Regions from separate parts of the Aliiglaciecola sp. 2_MG-2023 genome, predicted to be linked through region 1. Evidence: predicted binding sites of a transcription regulator. Region 1 holds the regulator's gene; the other holds the start of a gene.
The links. The regulator FliA, encoded in region 1, starts transcription of late flagellar genes. The targets are predictions, from matches to a motif close to CTAAAGNTNNNNNNNNNNNNGCCGATA.
Positions count from the first base shown of each region.

Region 2: the regulator FliA is predicted to act here: its motif matches at 8,296-8,322, upstream of Q4567_RS01290 (flagellin).

Region 1 covers NZ_JAUORY010000003.1:71,637-81,696, forward strand. Annotated here, with positions in the region: gene Q4567_RS04155 (proline iminopeptidase-family hydrolase) at 1-560, opposite strand, end outside; gene Q4567_RS04160 (DUF2802 domain-containing protein) at 763-1,173, opposite strand; gene Q4567_RS04165 (chemotaxis protein CheW) at 1,206-1,700, opposite strand; gene Q4567_RS04170 (chemotaxis protein CheW) at 1,726-2,442, opposite strand; gene Q4567_RS04175 (ParA family protein) at 2,439-3,221, opposite strand; gene Q4567_RS04180 (chemotaxis response regulator protein-glutamate methylesterase) at 3,256-4,407, opposite strand; gene Q4567_RS04185 (chemotaxis protein CheA) at 4,440-6,638, opposite strand; gene Q4567_RS04190 (protein phosphatase CheZ) at 6,652-7,419, opposite strand; gene cheY (chemotaxis response regulator CheY) at 7,454-7,837, opposite strand; gene Q4567_RS04200 (RNA polymerase sigma factor FliA) at 7,876-8,607, opposite strand; gene Q4567_RS04205 (MinD/ParA family protein) at 8,604-9,470, opposite strand; gene flhF (flagellar biosynthesis protein FlhF) at 9,467-10,060, opposite strand, start outside.
Region 2 covers NZ_JAUORY010000001.1:317,740-327,799, reverse strand. Annotated here, with positions in the region: gene pseI (pseudaminic acid synthase) at 1-268, opposite strand, end outside; gene Q4567_RS01330 (glycosyltransferase family 9 protein) at 261-1,220, opposite strand; gene pseF (pseudaminic acid cytidylyltransferase) at 1,222-1,914, opposite strand; gene pseC (UDP-4-amino-4,6-dideoxy-N-acetyl-beta-L-altrosamine transaminase) at 1,911-3,056, opposite strand; gene pseB (UDP-N-acetylglucosamine 4,6-dehydratase (inverting)) at 3,084-4,085, opposite strand; gene Q4567_RS01310 (hypothetical protein) at 4,562-4,870, opposite strand; gene fliS (flagellar export chaperone FliS) at 4,867-5,298, opposite strand; gene fliD (flagellar filament capping protein FliD) at 5,312-6,772, opposite strand; gene Q4567_RS01295 (flagellar protein FlaG) at 6,792-7,217, opposite strand; gene Q4567_RS01290 (flagellin) at 7,310-8,134, opposite strand; gene Q4567_RS01285 (flagellin) at 8,996-9,823, opposite strand.

The DNA of each region.
Region 1 (10,060 bases):
GGGGCTGCTTTTACAAGCAAGTTGGCATCCATGATCCAGTGCGGCGTAGAGATAAATGTCCCCCCCAAAACTGTGGAGACAGTATGCTGCGGGTATTTAGCCGTATATTCGAGGGCCAGCGCAGAGCCCCAACTATGTCCAACCACATGCCAGCGTTCAATTTTAAGTGCTAGGCGTATTTTATCCAATGATTCAACAAAGCGTTCAACTCGCCAATTTTCGGGATTGTTAGGCTGTTCAGATTTACCACTGTCGAGCTGATCATACATTATAACCATACGCTCATTCGCCAGCCCCAGCATTTCAGCAAAGCCGTTATGTGCGCCACCAGGCCCTCCATGAACAAAAATAACAGGATAAGCATCACTGTGAGACAGGCCATTTAGCCGGACATACACTTTACCGCCTTCGACTTCGACCATTAATTCCTGTTCAGGTGGACCAAAAGGCTCTGTGATATTTGTGCTGCTTTGGGCCTCAGTACCTGTTGCTACCAATGGCACCAGGGTGAATTGAACAGCCATTAAAAAAGCCAGTAGGTGTAAAACAGTGGTTTTCATAAATGTATATCTCATTAGAGGAATATTAGTGACTGCATAGCGGAATAACACCATGTTAAATCAACTTATCAACGATAAAGGTAATCTGCTGATATTACACAACACATTGATTAGTTATCCCATAAACCAACAACCACGACAAGGGAAAAAGGTTTTTAAGAGTAGATTGAAATAAATGCCGATAACAGAGGTTAGGGAAATTTTACTGGGATTTTTTCACCGCAATTAACAATTCAGCTTCTGCCCGTGGAAGCTCACATTCTCGCATAAGTTCTTCTACGCTTGCGCCTGCGTCGGCCATTTTAGCAGCTTGGGAATACAATTTAGTTTCTGGATCTAGATACTCAATTTCTTCTAACTTATCTTGCATCAATCCGATTTTAAGCACTAAATCCTTTACTTTCGCTGCAACACCCATGGCTCCGGAGCGCACTTCATGCAACTCTTCTTGTGCGTGTGAAATTTGCTGTTGTAGAGTGTGAATTTGCAGCATTAACTCATCGACACGCTGCTTGTTTTTTTTATCTCGATTAGCAAAAACGTAAGTAACTATGCCAATCAGAATAACCAAAAACACCAACGTTGCGATGGATGCATATTGCCAAGTAAGCATTTAGGTATGCCTTTTACACAAAATCAAACGAATTATAATCCACTAATTTCGTCCCACTCTTCATCACTTAGCAATTTATTTAAATCTACTAATATAAGCAATTCGCCGTCACGATTACTGACACCTTGAATAAATTTAGCACTTTCTTCGGTGCCAACATTGGGTGCGCTATCAATTTCAGAAGAACGTAGGTAAACAACTTCAGCGACACTATCAACCAAAATGCCCACCACTTGTTCTTCAGACTCAATAATGACTATACGGGTGCTGTCAGTGATGTCATGGGGTGGAAGACCAAAACGAGTTCGAGTATCAATCACAGTTACAACATTGCCCCGCAAATTGATAATACCAAGCACATAATCTGGTGCACCGGGAACAGGAGCGATTTCTGTATGCCTAAGTACTTCTTGTACTTGCATAACATTAATTCCGTAGGTTTCGTCACCTAATCGATATGTTACCCATTGCAGTACTTCATCGTTGCTATCGGCGGCTACATTTTTAGTACTTCTTTCATCACTCATATGACTCGCTCCCTACAAGCTGCGTCTACTTATCATTGCTATTTTGGCCCTTGTCGAGCAATTTAATCAACTGCTTCACATTAACAAGTGCACACATTTTATCTTTTACCATGCCAGCCAGCCAAGGGCGTTTATTATTCGCTTTTCGCCACTTCACATCAGTGGGTGCTAACGTCGATGTGGTAATCAAACGTTCGCAAGCCAATCCCCAGCCACTTGAATCTAGCATAATAAGATATTGATAATTTAATGATTCTGCCAGTTCATCATTATATTTTTCAGGCATTACCCACAATGCGGTATCAACAACGCTTAATTTTTCATCTCTATGCAGCATAACACCTTTAAACCATTTAGGTTTACCAAACAAGGGGCCTACTTTTTGGATTTTATGTATGCCGCCTAACTCCGTTAAAGGTAATGCTAAGGTTAATCCTGCCACTTCAAAAAATAGTGCTTGAAAATCTTTAGTCGGAATAAAAGACGCTTCAACTTCCTTTGCCTTGACTGACGAAGACTCTTTATTTTCGACCAAAACACTGGTTTCTTTAATTTCCGGCAACGGATTCGGTTCGCAGAAAGTCGGCTCTTCAAGGGATTCTTGAACGGCCGCAACATCTGCTGTGGCCAAGAGCTTAGCAACACTTTCGAGTTGCTCCCTATCCTCTTCTACCTCTTCAGTCAGTAATGATGTTAGATAATCTTCTACAACGTCTTCTTTTGCAAAGGTACCTTTACTCATGTGATGTAATCGACTTTAGTTTGAAGTTGCGACAATAAATTTTTATACGCAAAAACGCCTCGGGTTTTAGGACTAAATAACGACGGAGGAGATTGTGCCTGACTCGCGTCTCGAAAGCGCGTATCAACAGGAATGATGCCAGACCAAACTCTGCCTTTGTTATTATCGCACAGATCTTTATATGCATCTGACGCCGCGTTAACACGCTTATCATACATTGTAGGTACAATAATATAATCAAAATCGCGTTTTTGCGACCTCGACATAATTTTTAATGTATGCATCATTCGCTGCAACCCTTTAAGCGCAAGAAACTCGGTTTGCACTGGCACTATTAATTTGTCACATGCGGCTACAGCATTCACCATCAATACACCTAATACAGGAGGACAATCAATTAAAACATAATCAAATTCATCTTCAATTTTTGCAAATGCTTTTTTTAATATCAGACCCATGCCAGGCCTAGTACCCATGGTTCGATCTAACGTTGCTAGCGCCATTGAAGAAGGCAAAATAAATAGCGAATCGAGTTTGGTCGAACACAAACTATCCAACACTTTATCTTTGTCTAACCCGTCACCAGCAATAAAAACATCATGGACACTATGCGATAACTCCTCAGCATCCACACCAAAATAATAGCTCAAAGATGCTTGCGGATCCGTGTCAACCAATAGAACACGTTTCCCTTGTTGTGCCAAAATTCCACCTAAAGTGACAGTCGTGGTGGTTTTTCCAACTCCACCTTTTTGGTTAGCAACAGCCCAAACTATCACAAGCGATCTCTTTCTACTCGATATCCAATAGTGTTCATTTTATTTGCATTTCCAACACTATACTCTTGGCAATATCAAATATTGGTATATTTCGTTCTGAGATATTGGCTTTCGTCACGGCTTGTGGCATGCCATAAACCACGCAAGTTTGCTCGTCTTGCGCCCAAATTTTAGCGCCTTTTTGTTTTAATGCTGCGCAGCCTTCTTTTCCATCAGAGCCCATTCCCGTTAATATTATGCCCAACACATTGCCAGCGTAAACCTGACTTATCGACTGAAACGTTAAATCAACGCTAGGTTTAAACAGATGATGAGCCTGGTCGTGAGTTTCTACGATATTAACGGTGGCATTGCGACTTGAACCTTCAATTAACATTTGCTTCCCGCCGGGAGCTAAATACGCACAACCTTTGACTAAACGTTCTCCATGAGTCGCTTCTTTGACGGTAATTTTACAATTGTGATTTAATCTATCAGCAAAGGCTTTAGTGAAACTACCGGGCATATGTTGTACAAGAATAATCGGATGTGGAAATGTTTCAGGCAGTTCAGTAAGTATCTTCTGTAAAGCCACTGGTCCCCCAGTAGAAGTACCAATTGCTAATAGTTCGTAACGTTTACCTGATGAACGGCGAATAGTTGAAAATGACTCTTTAACATCAGTTTGCGATGCTGCCGGTGCAACGGCAACACTTGAACTTCGCATAAATATTTGGGTTTTCGCCGTGGTTCCGGGAGAATTAAACGCTGTTTTCGAGGCTGTTGAATAACGTCTTGCCACTAGTCCACGCTTTGCAGCAAGAGTCCGTACCCTATTTTGCAGCAATTCAACAGACTCTTTGCTATTTCTGGCAATGTCTTCAAACTTTTTAGGTAAAAAGTCCAAGGCTCCAGCATCTAACGCGTCTAAGGTTGCTTTCGCGCCATCAGATGTCAACGACGAAAACATTAGAATCGGTAAAGGCTGAATTTGCATGATACGCTTGACCGCGGTAATGCCATCCATTACTGGCATTTCAACGTCCATAGTGACAACGTCGGGTTTTAGCTCAGTCACCATTTTAATGGCTTCTTCACCGTTTCGAGCAATACCAATGACTTCCAACAGACGATCTTGATTTAGGATATCTTTTACGCGTCGGCAAAAAAAACTTGAGTCGTCAACTACTAATACCCTGTATGCCATCGCGAAAAAGCGTCCTCTTATGAATTTGGTTATTATTTCTTTTTAGCGTATCGCTTTAATAAGCTTGGAATATCAAGAATTAAGGCAATCCCGCCATCACTTGTAATTGTAGCGCCAGCCATGCCAGGAGTACCTTGTAGAAGCGCATCTAGGGGCTTAATAACCACTTCTTCTTGCCCTATTAAGCCATCAACAACAAAGCCGACTTGCTGGGTGCCTATTTGCACGACGACCACATGTCCTTGATTTTTATCCACCGTTCCAGGTTCTTTTCGCAACCAGTCTCGAAGATAAAAAAGCGGAATGGCTTTAGAACGAACAATCATAGTCAATTGACTATCAACCGTATTGGTTTTGCTCAAGTCCATATTAATAATTTCGTTTACCGCACCTAAAGGTAGTGCAAACGTTTGCTCTCCAACAATAATCATTAATGTCGGCAGGATAGCTAACGTCAGTGGTACTTTGATTTCTAAGCGTGTGCCTTTACCCAATTCGGAATTGATATTAACCGTGCCATTAAGCTGGTTAATCTTGGTTTTCACCACATCCATGCCAACACCACGTCCAGAAATATCAGATATCTCTGTTTTAGTGGAAAATCCTGGAGCAAAAATGAGATTGAACGCTTCTTCATCCGACATTCGAGCCGCCGCGTCAGCGTCTAACACACCTCGACTTATGGCAATATCTTTTAACTTATCGGGATCCATGCCTTTACCATCATCTTCAATGGTAAGCAGTATATGATCCCCTTCCTGAGACGCAGCGAGCTTTACAGTGCCTAGTGACGGTTTACCTGCAGCCAAGCGTTCATCTGGCATTTCGATTCCATGATCGACTGAGTTTCGAACCAAATGAACCAAGGGATCTGCCAAAGCTTCGACTAAATTCTTATCTAAATCTGTTTCTTCTCCCTCAAGGACCAAAGAAATTTCTTTTTTGAGACTACGTGCCAGATCTCGCACTACTCTGGGAAAGCGACCAAAGACTTTCTTAATAGGTTGCATGCGCGTTTTCATCACCGCGCCTTGCAAGTCACCTGTCACAACATCAAGATTCGCAATCGCTTTGGTCATGCTTTCATCATTGATATTGACACCTAAACTTAACAGTCTGTTCCTAACCAATACCAGTTCACCAACCATATTCATGATCTGATCTAGGCGCTTGGTATCGACTCTTACTGTTGTTTCACCCTGGGCACTGGCAACTGGTTTTTTGTCATCTTTTTTGACGACAGCCTTGGCAGCTGCTGGCGAATTTGCTGGTTTTACAGCCACTTCTGCTTTGGCTGCTGGAGGTGGTGGCTGTATTGATGACGGTTTTGGCGCTGGTGTAGGTGAAGGCGCTGCTGTTGGCGTCGGCGTCGGCGCTGGTGTAGGTGTTGGCGCTGAAGCTTGCGCTTTTACAGCAGGTCCTTTCCCTTCACCATGCAATTGATCTAACAATGCTTCAAACTCATCATCTGTAATATCTTCAGAATCAGAGGTCTCTTCTGGTGCGGCACTCACTGGTTCTGGCGTCGGCTCTGGAGCTGGCTGGACTGCTTCAAATTTATCGTTTGAGAAGCCACCTTCACCGTGAAGTTGATCAAGTAAGGCTTCAAATTCATCGTCAGTAATATCTTCATCACTGGCACCAGTGATTAAGTCGGCGGGGGGAGTAACTTCTGCAGGTATTGACTTAGCTGTACCATGCAGTTCATCCAATAGAGCTTCAAATTCGTCTTCAGTGATGTCTTCCATGTCGTCGTTCGACTCTGCACTAGAGTCGGTCTCGACTATCTCTTGAGGCGCTTCAAAGGCCGCTGGGGGTTCTACACTTGACTCATCTTTTGATTCTGGTTTACTCAATCGATGTAACGTTTCTAAGAGTTCAGGGGCGGCAGCTTCAAGTGGCACGCGTTTTTTGACATCTTCGAACATCTGCACAACCACATCTGTGGCTTGTAAAATAACATCCATTAACTCTGGCGTCAGAGTGCGTTGTCCATTACGCATGGTATCGAAGACATTCTCAGCACCATGGCAAATATCGACTAATTCTGTAAGTGATAAGAATCCAGCGCCACCTTTAACTGTGTGGTAACCGCGGAATATCGCATTCAGCAAATCAGAATCTTCTGGATTGTTTTCAAGATCAACAAGCTGCTCTTGCAGTTGCTCTAATAATTCACCTGCCTCAACTAGAAAGTCTTGTAGAATATCCTCGTCAACTTCAAAAGACATGAATAAGTTCCTCTTAAAACCCTAAGCTAGATAATAAATCATCTACATCGTCCTGATTGGACACCACATCATCGCGTATTTCAGCATCAATGATTGGACCTTCAGCTTTCACTGTATCGGACTCAGCTTTAGATTTATGAGCATTTTCATCTGCTTTTGAAATTAACGAACTTGTTTCAGAAGCACCAAAAACAGTCAACATATGCACTAAACTGTCTTCAACTTCTTTCACCAATTCGATAACTCTGCGAATAACTTGGCCAGTGATATCTTGATACCCCTGTGCCATCAATATATCTGTTAAGAATGCAGTTAATTGTTCGGTGTCTTTAGATGACTGTTCTAATAATCCATCTAAGTCCGAGCAAAGAGATTTAAATTCGCCAAGTTGTAACTGCCTAGTCATCAACTTTTTCCACTCGGGGAGCAAATTATTAATACCTGTATGCAGCTTTTCAGCAATAGGCATACTTGCTTCCACGGCATCCATCGTTGTGTTAGCCGCTTTTTCGGTCGTTTCTATAACATAGTTCAGGCGACTTTGCGCATCAGGTATTTCTTCATTGGCTAAATTCGAAATGCGATCATCAAGTTGAAAACTATTCAGAGAGTCATGGAGCTGGCGGGTTAATTTGCCCACCTCTGCAAATAATTCAACAGAATTGGTTAAAGAGGCTTCTTCGAGCAATTCGCTAGCAGCTTGGTTATCTCCGCTTTCCAGCAATTCAACTAATTTTTTAGCGTCATCAAGAGACATTGGAGCTTTATTAGAGCCGGTCATTTAGACACTCCTAATTTTCAACACAGGTTAAATCTTAACCCAGTCTCTCAAAAATCTTGTCTAGCTTCTCTTTAAGCGTAGCCGCCGTAAAAGGCTTAACAACATAACCGTTCACTCCAGCCTGAGCTGCCGCCACAATTTGTTCTTTTTTCGCTTCAGCCGTTACCATTAAAACTGGTAAATGCTTTAAACTATCATCTGCACGAATGGCTCTAAGCAAGTCAATTCCTTGCATGCCTGGCATATTCCAGTCTGTTACTACAAAATCAAAATCACCTTGTTGCAACATAGGTAACGCAGTGCTGCCATCATCGGCTTCTTGAACGCTTGTGTAACCTAAGTCTTTAAGTAAATTTTTGATGATGCGTCTCATCGTTGAAAAGTCATCAACAACGAGGATTTTCATATTTTTATCCAAAACTGCCTCCAATGAGGATTAAATCAAATGGTGTTTTATTATTCTTCGTTAACTCGCCAAGATTGCATTTTGCTTTTCAATTTTAACATTGCTTGGCTGTGAATTTGGCTGACTCTGGACTCGCTAACTTCGAGTACCTCGCCAATTTCTCTGAGATTCAACTCCTCATCATAATACAATGACAGTACGATTGCTTCTCGTTCCGGCAAAGTAGTAATAGCATGTGCTAATGCTTTTTGAAATGAACCTTGTAGTAAATCCTGAAAAGGCGTGTCACTACCTTTATTTTGCTCAGTGGTAATCACATCTTCGGTAATACCTAAATCTTCAATACCGATAATTTTTCCAGCGTTGACTTCATTCAACATCTGATGGTATTCGGGTAGGCTTACTTCTAACTTTTCCGCGATATCTATATCTCTAGCATCTCTGCCCGTTTCACGTTCTACTTGATTAATTGCTTGGGTAATTGCTCTGCCATTTTTATGCACAGATCTGGGTGTCCAGTCGCCTTTGCGGATTTCATCAAGCATGGCTCCGCGGATACGGATACCTGCAAAAGTTTCGAAACTTGCGCCTTTTGAGCCATCGAAGTTTTTTGCGGCCTCGAGCAATCCAATCATTCCAGATTGAATTAGATCATCCACTAATACACTGGCAGGTAATCTGGCTAATAAATGATGGGCAATTCGCTTAACCAAGGAAGCATGTCTTTCTACAAGTTGAGCCAAATCGGCTTGTTGTTGATAAGCTGCTGCCTTTCTAATCACCTTTGTCCACCTACCACTTTTTCGGCGACAAGTTGTTCTAAGAAAAACTCTAAGTGTCCACCAGGTTGGTTGGGAATTGGCCAATGCATTGCTTTTTCTGCAAGGCCTTTAATAGCGATAGAAGCTGGCGATCCTGGAAATGCATCTACAATTGCTTTTTGTTTTCGAACTGACTTACGAATATTCTCATCGTAAGGAACCGTTGCTACTAGTTCTAAAGCAACATCTAAGAAACGGTTAGTCACTTTAGATAACTTTGCAAATAACTCTTGTCCTTCGCGCATGTTACGTACCATGTTGGCAACGATCTTAAAGCGAAACACGCCGTGTTCTCTGTTCAGTAGTTTGATCAACGCGTATGCATCAGTTAAAGAGGTGGGTTCATCACAAACAACCATCATTATATCTTGTGATGCTCTGGAAAAACTGAGCACCATATCTGATATGCCCGCGGCCGTGTCTACAATAAGCACATCTATATTGGTACGCAACTCACTAAACGCGCGAATTAGTCCTGCATGTTCAGTGGGGCTGAGTTCGGTCATTGATTGTGTTCCGGAGGTTGCCGGTGCAATCAATACCCCATGAGGGCCCACAACTAAAACTTCATCCAGCGTACATTCACCAGATAAAACATGGGATAAGTTTTTTTCTACTCGCAAGCCTAACATGACGTCGACGTTTGCCAACCCTAAGTCGGCATCTAACACCATGACGCGCTTGCCCATTTTAGCCATCGAGATAGCCGTGTTTAAGGTAATGTTCGTTTTACCGACCCCACCTTTACCACCGGTTACCGCAATCACTTTGATTAATCGAGATTGATTCATTCGTCTTAAGCTACTCGCTTGGTCGTCAATCATATTGCTAATGCCGATTTGTTTAGTTCTGGCTTAGCAGTATGAATCAAACCATATTTTTTATAAAGCTTAGCCGCTGCAGAGATTAAAAACTTTGCGTCTGCAACTTTAATATCTTCAGGGACTCGTTGTCCATCCGTCAAATAACTAACGGCTAACTTATGTTCAATTGCCACACTTAACGCTTCTCCGAGACTATAACTCTCATCGAGCTTGGTTAAAATACATCCCTGCAAATCAATATTGCTAAATGCACTCAAAGTATGCTGCAGCACTTTGTATTGTGCATTGGCTTGAATCACAACATACTTCTTGATATTAGCACATGAATGCTGATTTAAGGTATCTAACTGCTTGATTAGTCGAGAATCTCTTTGACCAAAACCTGCAGTATCTATTAAAACCAATCGCTTGTTACGCAGTTGGAAGAGTATATCTGACAATTCTTCCGCATTTTGCGCTTTTTTTACGTTACAGCCAATAATTTTTCCATAAGTCGCCAATTGTTCAAACGCCGCTATACGATAGGAATCAATTGTTACCATCGCGATTTGGTCAGCGCCATACTTTTGCGCTGCTCTGGCCGCCAATTT
Region 2 (10,060 bases), on a different contig from region 1:
ATGCTTTTGCATATAAACTATGTAGCGCTTCACCGTGCCATAAACTGTCTTTTTCTTGAATCACAAAATCAACCGAATCGACGTTTAATGTCATGCTATCGGCAGTGTAAGTTTGTAATTTTATTGCGTGAGCACCGGCCTTTGCGGCAGCTTCAACCATAGCAACGGCAAGTTCAAAATCTTGACTATGGTTACCGCTTAGTTCTGCAATAATGAAAGGCGGATGTGAAGGACCAATTAATCGCTCTCCAATGGCGATATCATGCATTTTCTTGGGCCTCAAATATTGACGTAATACTCTGCGCAAGTTCATTAGTCTGAGGAAACTCACTGTTTTGATCTGTTGCATAATCAGGCATCAAAATGCGAGGATCAAGTTGCCCTGGTATTAATAAAGTAGGTGTCTCAACACAACTGGCTAAAGAGAACATTGCATTAGGTAAGCAAACTAAAAGATCACTCGCTTTCAAGCCTTGTAGACGCAGCCCCAAAGTCTCTTGTTCGTCGTCTAGTATAACTAGGTATCCGTTATTTTTTAGTATTGTTTCCAGTTCATGTAATTGTGGGTAAGGATGCTGTATATCATTCAGTGCCAAATAGATAATGCGCTGACTAACATCTTGATATTTTTGAGCTGGTTTAACCTCAATATGCCAATCCATAGACATATTTTTAAAACCACAACAACGAGTCAGATAAAATTCAGGGTAGCCCCCATCAGGCAGATTATCACTTGTCCACCATTGACTATGCCAGCGGCTCATCCCCATAAACGTACTCTGCATGTACTCACCCGCGTTATTCACGTATTCAGGTTTCAAACTTTGATTTTGAATCTGTTCGAGAAGGCTTTGCAGAGGTATACTCAAATAATTACCCTGCACAGGTTCACCGGCATCTTTAAGAAATCGAGCCAAAATACAAGGCATGAATGCAGTATCTAAGTTTAGAATTTGTTCAAAGCCAAGCTCAATAATTTGCTCGGCTAAACCAATAAAAGCTTCTAAAGCATGCAGAATATTATCTGGCCAATGCTGGTCAGGTAAACTCAATATTTTCGCATTAGGGACAGCAAGTTGCAGTACATCTACACCACCGCCATGGGTCAAACAGTAGACTTCAGTATCTGGATTTTGCTGCTGAAGCTGACGAATAGTGGGTACAGCAATGCTAGCGACATCGCCCATTTCTAGCATACGGATTACTAAAACTTTACTCATGTTAAATTCCTTTGACGTAGGCTTGATACATCAATTCTGCACGTTGCCAATCTTCGGGGGTGTCAATGTCTTGAACCAAATGACGAGGAAGAACAATGGGCACACTGTGTTGCGAAAATATGCCTTTTTTAGACAAATAGTCATCGGTTCGGCCCCAATAAAATTGTCCAGCATCGTGATAAGCTTCTTCTAAATCTTGTGAACGCTTAAATATATCTTGCTTGAACATTGGTTCAACAATACCTTGTTGAACACTGATAGCTCTTTGAATAGGAAATGCAAAACTGGTGACTGCAAAAGAAAAAGATTTATCTTTATCTTGCTGCAAAGACACTAAACCTTTTTGCAAATACTCAGCTTGCAAAAAAGGCGCTGTAGCATAGATACAGCAACAAAATTCTGGTTTTTCAAAATTATCGATACAATATTGTATCCCATGATTAGTCACTGGACGCGTTCCAATGACATCATTGGATAAATTTTCTGGTCGCAGAAAAGGTACCTCTGCACCGTATTTTATCGCAATATCAGCCACTTCTTGAGAATCTGTAGATACCCAAATTTTATCAAACAAGTTTGCTTCCTGAGCTGCTTGAATAGAATAGGCAATAAGCGGCTTGCCCGCAAAATCACGAATATTTTTTGCCGGTATACGTTTACTTCCGCCTCGTGCGGGAATGATAGCTAGATTCAAGCTAATACCTCATTTAATGCTTGCACAACTCTGTCTTGATCATCGGCTGTCATGCTAGGAAATAAAGGTAAAGTTAACGCATTTTGATAATAAACTTCTGCATTAGGGAAATCCCCCTCAGAAAAACCAAGCTTTTGATAATAAGGCTGCAGATGTATTGGGATATAATGCACATTAACGCCGATTCCCCGTGCAATTAACCCATTATAAACTGCACTTCGGTCGTGCTGTTTAACTTCAATCATATAAACATGCCAGGCACCATAATCGGCATTATCCATGTCTGGTAATTTTAGTGGTAAATGTTTCAACAAGTCTTGATAACGATGGGCTAGATTCTGACGTTTTGTAATAAAACCGTCTAATTTTTTGAGTTGCGATAAGCCTAAAGCTGCGTGTAGATCACTCAAGCGGTAGTTATACCCGAGTTCTACTTGTTGATAATACCAAGGTCCATCAGATGGCCCTTGCATTTGTTTCGGATCCCGAGTTACCCCATGCTTAGCGAACAGTTTAGCGCGCTCATGCAATTCTTCATTATTTGTCAGCACAGCACCGCCTTCAGCGGTGGTAATAGATTTAACCGGATGGAAGCTCAAAACCGCCAAATCAGAGTATTGGCAACTGCCGATTTTGTAATTCTGATAACTTCCCCCCAAACCATGCGCCGCATCTTCAATAATCTGCACTTTGTATTGCCTACAAAGTTTTGCAATTTCTTGCATCGGGCCACTCGCGCCAGAAAAGTGTACGACGACAATAGCTTTGGGTAATCGATTAACGTTTGCAGCTTCTGCTAATTTGTTTTCAAGGGCTTCAACGCTGATGTTTCGCGTCGCACTATCAATGTCCACAAAATCAATTGATGCACCACAGTACAAAGCACAATTTGCACTGGCAACAAAGGAAATGGGAGAAGTCCAAACAACATCTCCTTTTCCAACGCCAAGCGCTAAACACGCCACATGCAGTCCAGATGTACCACTATTCACTGCAGTGGCATATTTGGCATTAGTATAATCGGTTAATGCTCGCTCGAATTTAGGAACAACACAGCCTTGGGTTAGGAATTGGTTTTGCAGGACATCAATTACAGCAGCAACATCGTCGTCATCAACAAAGTGCTTACCGTAAGGAATCAAATCATTTGGATTATTCAATATTGGGCCTTAATCTAAAGTTAACTTATCTAAGGCTTCAAGTTCTTTAACGGTTAAAAAGTGTGGGTTGGTACCAGAGTGATATTCAAATTTATCTTGTACTGGCTGCCCTTTTTCCCCCAATTTGTTTAACCGATAATCGACGGTTTTATCAAAAAACTTAATTGCAGGTGTAATCACATAATGATCGTCAAATTCAAGGGAATGATGGGCCATTTCTTCAGGCACCATAACTTCATGCAGCTTTTCTCCAGGCCGAATACCGATGGTTTCGTAATCACGACCTCCACTCATGGCTTCGACAAGATCCAAAATGCGAATCGAAGGGATCTTAGGCACAAAAATTTCGCCACCCTGCATACGCTGGAAGTTGGTAATAACAAACTGAACGCCTTCATCTAGGGTTATCCAAAATCGCGTCATTTCATCATGGGTTACTGGTAGCTTGGTTTTACCTTCGGCGAGCAACTTACGATAAAATGGAACGACCGAACCTCGGGAGCCCACAACATTACCGTAACGTACTACAGCAAATCGCGGCCCAGTTGCACCGGAGATATTATTTGCGGCAACAAATAATTTATCAGACGCTAACTTGGTGGCGCCATATAAGTTAACTGGATTGGCGGCTTTATCTGTAGACAAGGCAATAACTCGGCGAACATCAGTCTCAATGGCGGCATCAATTACATTTTGCGCACCATAAATATTGGTTTTGATACATTCATTGGGGTTATATTCTGCCGCAGGAACTTGTTTTAAAGCAGCAGCATGAATAACGTAATCCACATCTTTCATCGCTGATTTTAAGCGGTGCTTATCTCTTACGTCACCAATAAAATAGCGCATACAAGGAGCATCAAATTGCTGCTGCATTTCAAATTGCTTTAGTTCATCGCGGGAATAAATTATGATTTTTTTAGGCTTTTCGTTTTTCAATAGATGTGAAACAAAACGCTTTCCAAACGAACCTGTTCCACCGGTTATCAATATAATTTTATTTTCAAACATTTATCTTGTCTACCTAACACTGTTGAAACGCGAAAAGATGTAACTGCGTTTTTGCTTGTAATTTTATGTTGGTTTATATGTGTTTCTAGCTATATGTCTATTTAGTTTTTCAACCGCTAATAAACGCAGCAACGACTTAATTGATTTAAATGTAATCACTATTTGGTAGTTTGCAATTCAAATCCAATAAGTAACGTCAAACTTTTGAAACTATACCTCTATATAGTCATAACAAGCAATTTCCATTCCTATTGGTTTAAGTGACACAACCTAAACTCAGAGCTATCAATTATGAAAAATGATTATCTAATACTGCGTTCAAAAATCCAGTATAAGTAATATATTAGCTTATGAGAATTGCGGCATAACTAAAATGTTTCGGAGATTATTAATAACGAAAGGTTTTATAATTGACTAACTTTGCAGGCTGAATTTTTAACGCTATTTGGACAGTAAAGAACATTGATATTAGTGAATTATTTGTATTTGTTGACTATTTTCTTGCCTCTAATTAATCCACTTAATTGTGTTAAAGATTCTTTAAGTTGGCTTTCTACTATCGTTGAAAGCGTATTGTTAACTATTATTTCATGCTCAGCAAAAACTTTTTCATTGTCTCGCTCTAGGGATTTAAGGTGATTTGTGACCACAACATCGCGTTTTATAATTAGTTGCTTGAGCAACTCATTATCAAGTTCTTTAGCGTCTAAAACAGCTTCAATTTGGCCATTGATATCTTTAAGGTTATCTGGTGTAAATCGATGATTTAAGGTTAGTTTACTCACACGACTGCAGTACGTTTTTGCCTTTGCGCTTCATAAGCTTCTTGTTTCGCATCTTCGGGGATACTCGCCCAGGCATTCTTAATAGGTAACAACAGATTAATCACTTCATCCATGATCTTCAAGTCATTCTGAATATTAGCGTCAGTTACGCGCTGGATCATGTAGTCATACAAATTAAATAAATTCTGACTCACTTCACTGCCGATTTCTAAATCTAAGGTATCCCGAAGATTCATTAAAATAGCGGAGACTCGAGATAAGTGCTCTGACTTACCTTCAAAATCTCTGCGCTCAATGCAGCCCTTACCATAGGCCATGCGGTCTAAAGCGCCCTGCATCAACATCAGGGTAATTTTGTGAGGATCCGCAGATGCCACATCTTGTTTTAAATTGCCTTTTTTATAAGCATTGATGCCTTTAAGCGCCATAAATTACAACTCCTTATGCTTGACCTAGCGATGCCAATAACGCACTACCGGTTTGGTTCAGTTTAGTTACAGTTTGGTCAAGATTTAAATATTTATCACGTAAAATTTCTTCAAAGCCGAGCATGCGAAGCTCGAATTGTTCTCGCTCATCAGACAACAGATCTTTTTCATCTTTTGCTGAGCGCTCTCGAGTAGCTAACAGCCCACTAAAAGTAGTGTATTCTTTAGTATAGTCGTACAATCTAGCGGCTATACCATCCTCATCATCTGTAAATAGTGCTGCGATATCATCAAAATTATCTTCCAATGCTTCAGCCAGACGATCTTCACCGCTACCTAGTCCAAACTCATCATATGAACTAATTTCCAATTTACCTTCAGAATTAAGCTCTACTCCGATTGCGAATAAACCACCCAAAGCAGATGATTCCACACTAGAGCCGATAATACTCGTTAAGCCAGAAGTAATGCTTCGCGCCATAAAATCACCGGCCAACACGCCGTCGTCTTCTAGTTCAGAGGTACCATATTTGGTGAGCGTATCGATCTCTTTGGCAAGTGCATTAAAGTTATCGACAAAATCTCGAATTTTTTTATCTAAACCTTCAGTGTCGTAACCTATTTTTAGAGTGGAAGTCTGAAATTCCCCTAAAGAATCTTTAGTGGAGAGCGTTGATGCTTCAAACGAAACACTTGAAATAGTATTTTCAAATTCGTTAGTACTGGATTCCACCGCAATGCCGTCGATCGTCGCTTTCGCATTTTGTGCACTTACCACGGGCTCTAGATAGGTTGCAACTTCAGTAGAATCTGTGGTGGAAACTCTATCCAAATCGGCCAAATTATCATTATTGACAATGACTAAATCATTTCCTTCACCTGTAGTTGATGAAGTTAAAACCAGCTTAGCGCCACCAGATGCAGTACCAGTATCAATAATACTGGCGTTAATACCGAAATTATCATCTGAGCTATTGATTGCATTGGCAAGTTGTTGGAGGGTTTGACCCGCAGTAACATTAATATCGAAACTATCGCCGCTGCTATCAACTTTAAATGTAAGACTACCGCTACCTGAGGATAAAACAGAGTCGCTTTTGCTTGCAAAGCCGCCATCACTTGCATCCGCAGTTTCTAACCGGCTACCACTAGCTAATTGAGTAATAGCTACTTGATATTCGCCTTTAACAGCACTATTGGCAGCTTCAGCAGTAAAAGGCTCGATGCTATCATCTGGGTTGGTAATCTTAGGCTCACGCCCTTGCAAATTATTATCGCTGCGCAATTCATCTACGGTGTCTAAAAAGTCACTCATTTTGGATTTTAGCTGGCCAATACCAGAAATTTCCGCGTCTAAGGCCTCTTCTTTGTCGTCTAAACGAGTCTGTTTTGGTGCTCGCTCAGCCGCAATTAGCTGAGTGACTAAATCATCTAACGCCAGCCCAGAACCTACACCTAACGATTGAATAGTCATAACGAACCTCTTTTAAAAACTAAGCTTGTTTGTTTAATAATACCCCTACTGCGCTGCCAACGTCAGACTGGAGATCTTTGATTCTCTCAGACAAAGCAAGTACTTCTTCAGAGGGGATTTGTCTAATCACTTCCCCAGACTCTGAGTCGGTTACTTTAACCACTTGTCGTTCACTCTTTTCATCAACAGAAAACGACAGTTGACGATTAGTTGCCTGTAGAAAATCACTTATTTCACTAACCGCACTTTCAATGTTCAAAGAACTTTCATTGTTTGATGCGTTGTTATCGGCCTGCCTTTCTTTTTCTTGACCATTTTGCGCAGACTCGGCGACCGCTTTCTGTTCGTTTCTGAGTTGATTTTGTTCAGATACGTTTACAGAAACAGGTGTTGATACCTCTTGCTGTGCAAAATTCTGGCCATACTGTGAAAAATTGACATCCATCTTCCACCTCCACTTAAAAGCAATTTGCCACTAACTGTATAGAGTATAGTGGCATTATCATTGTTAGACTAACCTTAAAAAAGCTAATCAAATTATCCTAGCAAAGACAACGCCGACTGAGGTCGCTGATTTGCTTGGCTAAGCACAGACAAAGAGGCCTGTTGAACAATTTGATTACGGGTTAGTTCAGCTGTTTCCGTTGCAAAGTCTGTATCACGAATACGTGAACGTGCACCGGCAATGTTTTCTGAAATATTGCTAAGGTTACGAATGGTTGATTGGAAACGGTTTTGCAACGCACCTAAATCGGCTCGCACAGCACCCACTGTTGATATTGCATTATCAATCGAAGTTAGTGCACCAGATGCACCTGCGATAGTGGCAACTGAAAGAGAACCTATATTCAAACCAGAAGAACCGTAACCGCCAGAGCGAGATAAGTTCACGGATATAGTTTGTCCGCCATTTGCTCCAACTAAGAAAGCTGCCGAGAAAGATCCCTTCAAAATATCAACACCGGCGAATTGTGAATCGGTTGAGATACGTGAGATTTCCGTTTTCAATGCAGAAACTTCTTTTTGCAGTGCTAAACGGTCAGCAGATGTATTAATCCCGTTTTGAGATTGTACCGCCAGAGTACGAATACGTTGCAATGATGATGTAACCTCACCTAATGCACCTTCAGCTGTTTGTGCTAGTGAAATAGCATCGTTTGCATTACGTACCGCTTGGTTTAGACCTTGTACCTGAGTAGTAAGACGATCTGAGATTTGTAAACCGGCCGCATCATCTGCTGCTCGGTTGATACGAAAGCCTGACGACAATCTTTCAAATGATGTGCTAAGTGCCTGTCCTGAATCAAACAACTGGCGCTGCGCATTCAAAGACGACACATTGGTGTTTACATATAAACCCATATTTACCTCCTGAGAACTACCTATTAACTGATAAGGTAATTCGCCTCAATTTTGACTTCCAAGAAATAAATCTTGTAAGCCTCCTCTCTTTGTTTAAGAATCAGCACCTCTACCGATTCTCAACATAAAATTCTTTAAAAAGAATTCCCCTCAACTAATGTTATCGACCGCTACTTGAAGATCTTTAGTTTTTTTATTATTTTTTCGTTAAATGTAAATAATTGAAAAATAACAACTTTTATATAAAGATGAAAAATAATGAATATTTATTTTAAAAAGATAAGTGAATAGCAGGAGATAAAAAGGTGTTTAGGCTGGTTTTATGTAGGAAGCCCAATGTTTATTTTTCAACGCCCATTTAATTGGTTTGAACTAAATATTGCGCATTGAGTCAGAGTCACCTCAAGGAAGCAAAGTTAAATGCGATTTGGTTAACGTAGGTGACCGCCAACTGAGCAATATTACTTTGTTGTAATTTAAATGTGTTTGTTACTTTGAATATTTCACTTTTAGACTTGAGCGAGTTTTGGCACAGCGATTGCTAAGTTATGCAAGTATAAACGTGAGACAAAATAGAAAAGCCATTTTTTTGGCATAAGAATAAAAAAAGGCCAGATCAAATGACCTGGCCAACTTGCTCACGTTAGGAGTACGAGCAAATACTGTTTCTGTCCGGCTGGCAGGGTTAGAGAATGAATACTGGCCTCTCAACCAAACTTCTACACTCTCAGTCCTGTTAGTCGGCTTTTTATTTAGGTGGTGCCGACACCACCGCCATCCCTGGCCTATCTAGACACATTTCCAATGTGCCTCTGGGTTGGCCTCTCATTTCCTACCCTCAGAAATTTGATTATCTCTATATTACCCGAGCAACTGTGATGCAGCCTGAGGCCGTTGATTAGCCTGGGACAAAACAGTTAAATTGGCTTGCTGTAAAATTTGTGCGCGGGTAAGACTTGCCGTTTCTGTGGCAAAATCTGTATCTTGAATACGCGATCTTGCCGCTGATACGTTCTCAGATATATTACTTAAATTACGAATAGTGGATTGAAAGCGATTTTGAATCGCCCCTAAATCAGCCCGCTTAGCATCAATAATGGAAATCGCTTGGCTTACTCTGGTTAACGCCGCTGAAGCCTGAGCTTCTGTTGCAACCGAAAGATTAAATCCGGCAAATAAACCCGAAATACCATATCCACCCTCTCGGGATATATTGACACTAATCGTTTGACCAGCATTGGCCCCGACTAGAAATTTTGAAGAATAAAATCCATCGAGTAAGTTTACTCCGCCGAACTGACTGTAGCTGGCAATACGGCTTATTTCAGTTTTTAATGCCGACACTTCTTTTTGCAGGGCTAAGCGATCCGCTGAATTATTAATCCCATTTTGAGATTGTACGGCTAAAACTCTTATACGTTGAAGCGCTACCGTGCTTTCTGCTAACGCTCCTTCTGCAGTCTGGGCTAAGGAAATGCCATCATTTGCATTTCTCACCGCCATATCCAAGCCTAAAATTTGTGTGGTTAGACGATTAGATATTTGCAGACCGGCTGCATCATCTTTAGCGCCATTAATTCTAAAGCCAGACGATAAACGTTCAAAAGCGGTACTTAACTCATTATTGGTGGTAATTAATTGCCGCTTGGCATTAATTGATGAAATATTTGTATTCACAAACAATGTCATTATCCACACTCCTAAACTTTAACTAACTTACTGTTTATCAAAAGTTTTATAATAGAATAAGTGTAGGCAACTCAGTTAAATGTAAATTTGGCACACATAATGCTAAATCCATATTGTCAGTCATTACCATGGCTGACAGTTTTGCCAAACAATTACGTTTGACGAAGCTGTACAAAAAGCATGAGCGAAAGCTCAAGTCGACGGGCGGGATTGATGGCCTATACCTCAATACCCCTC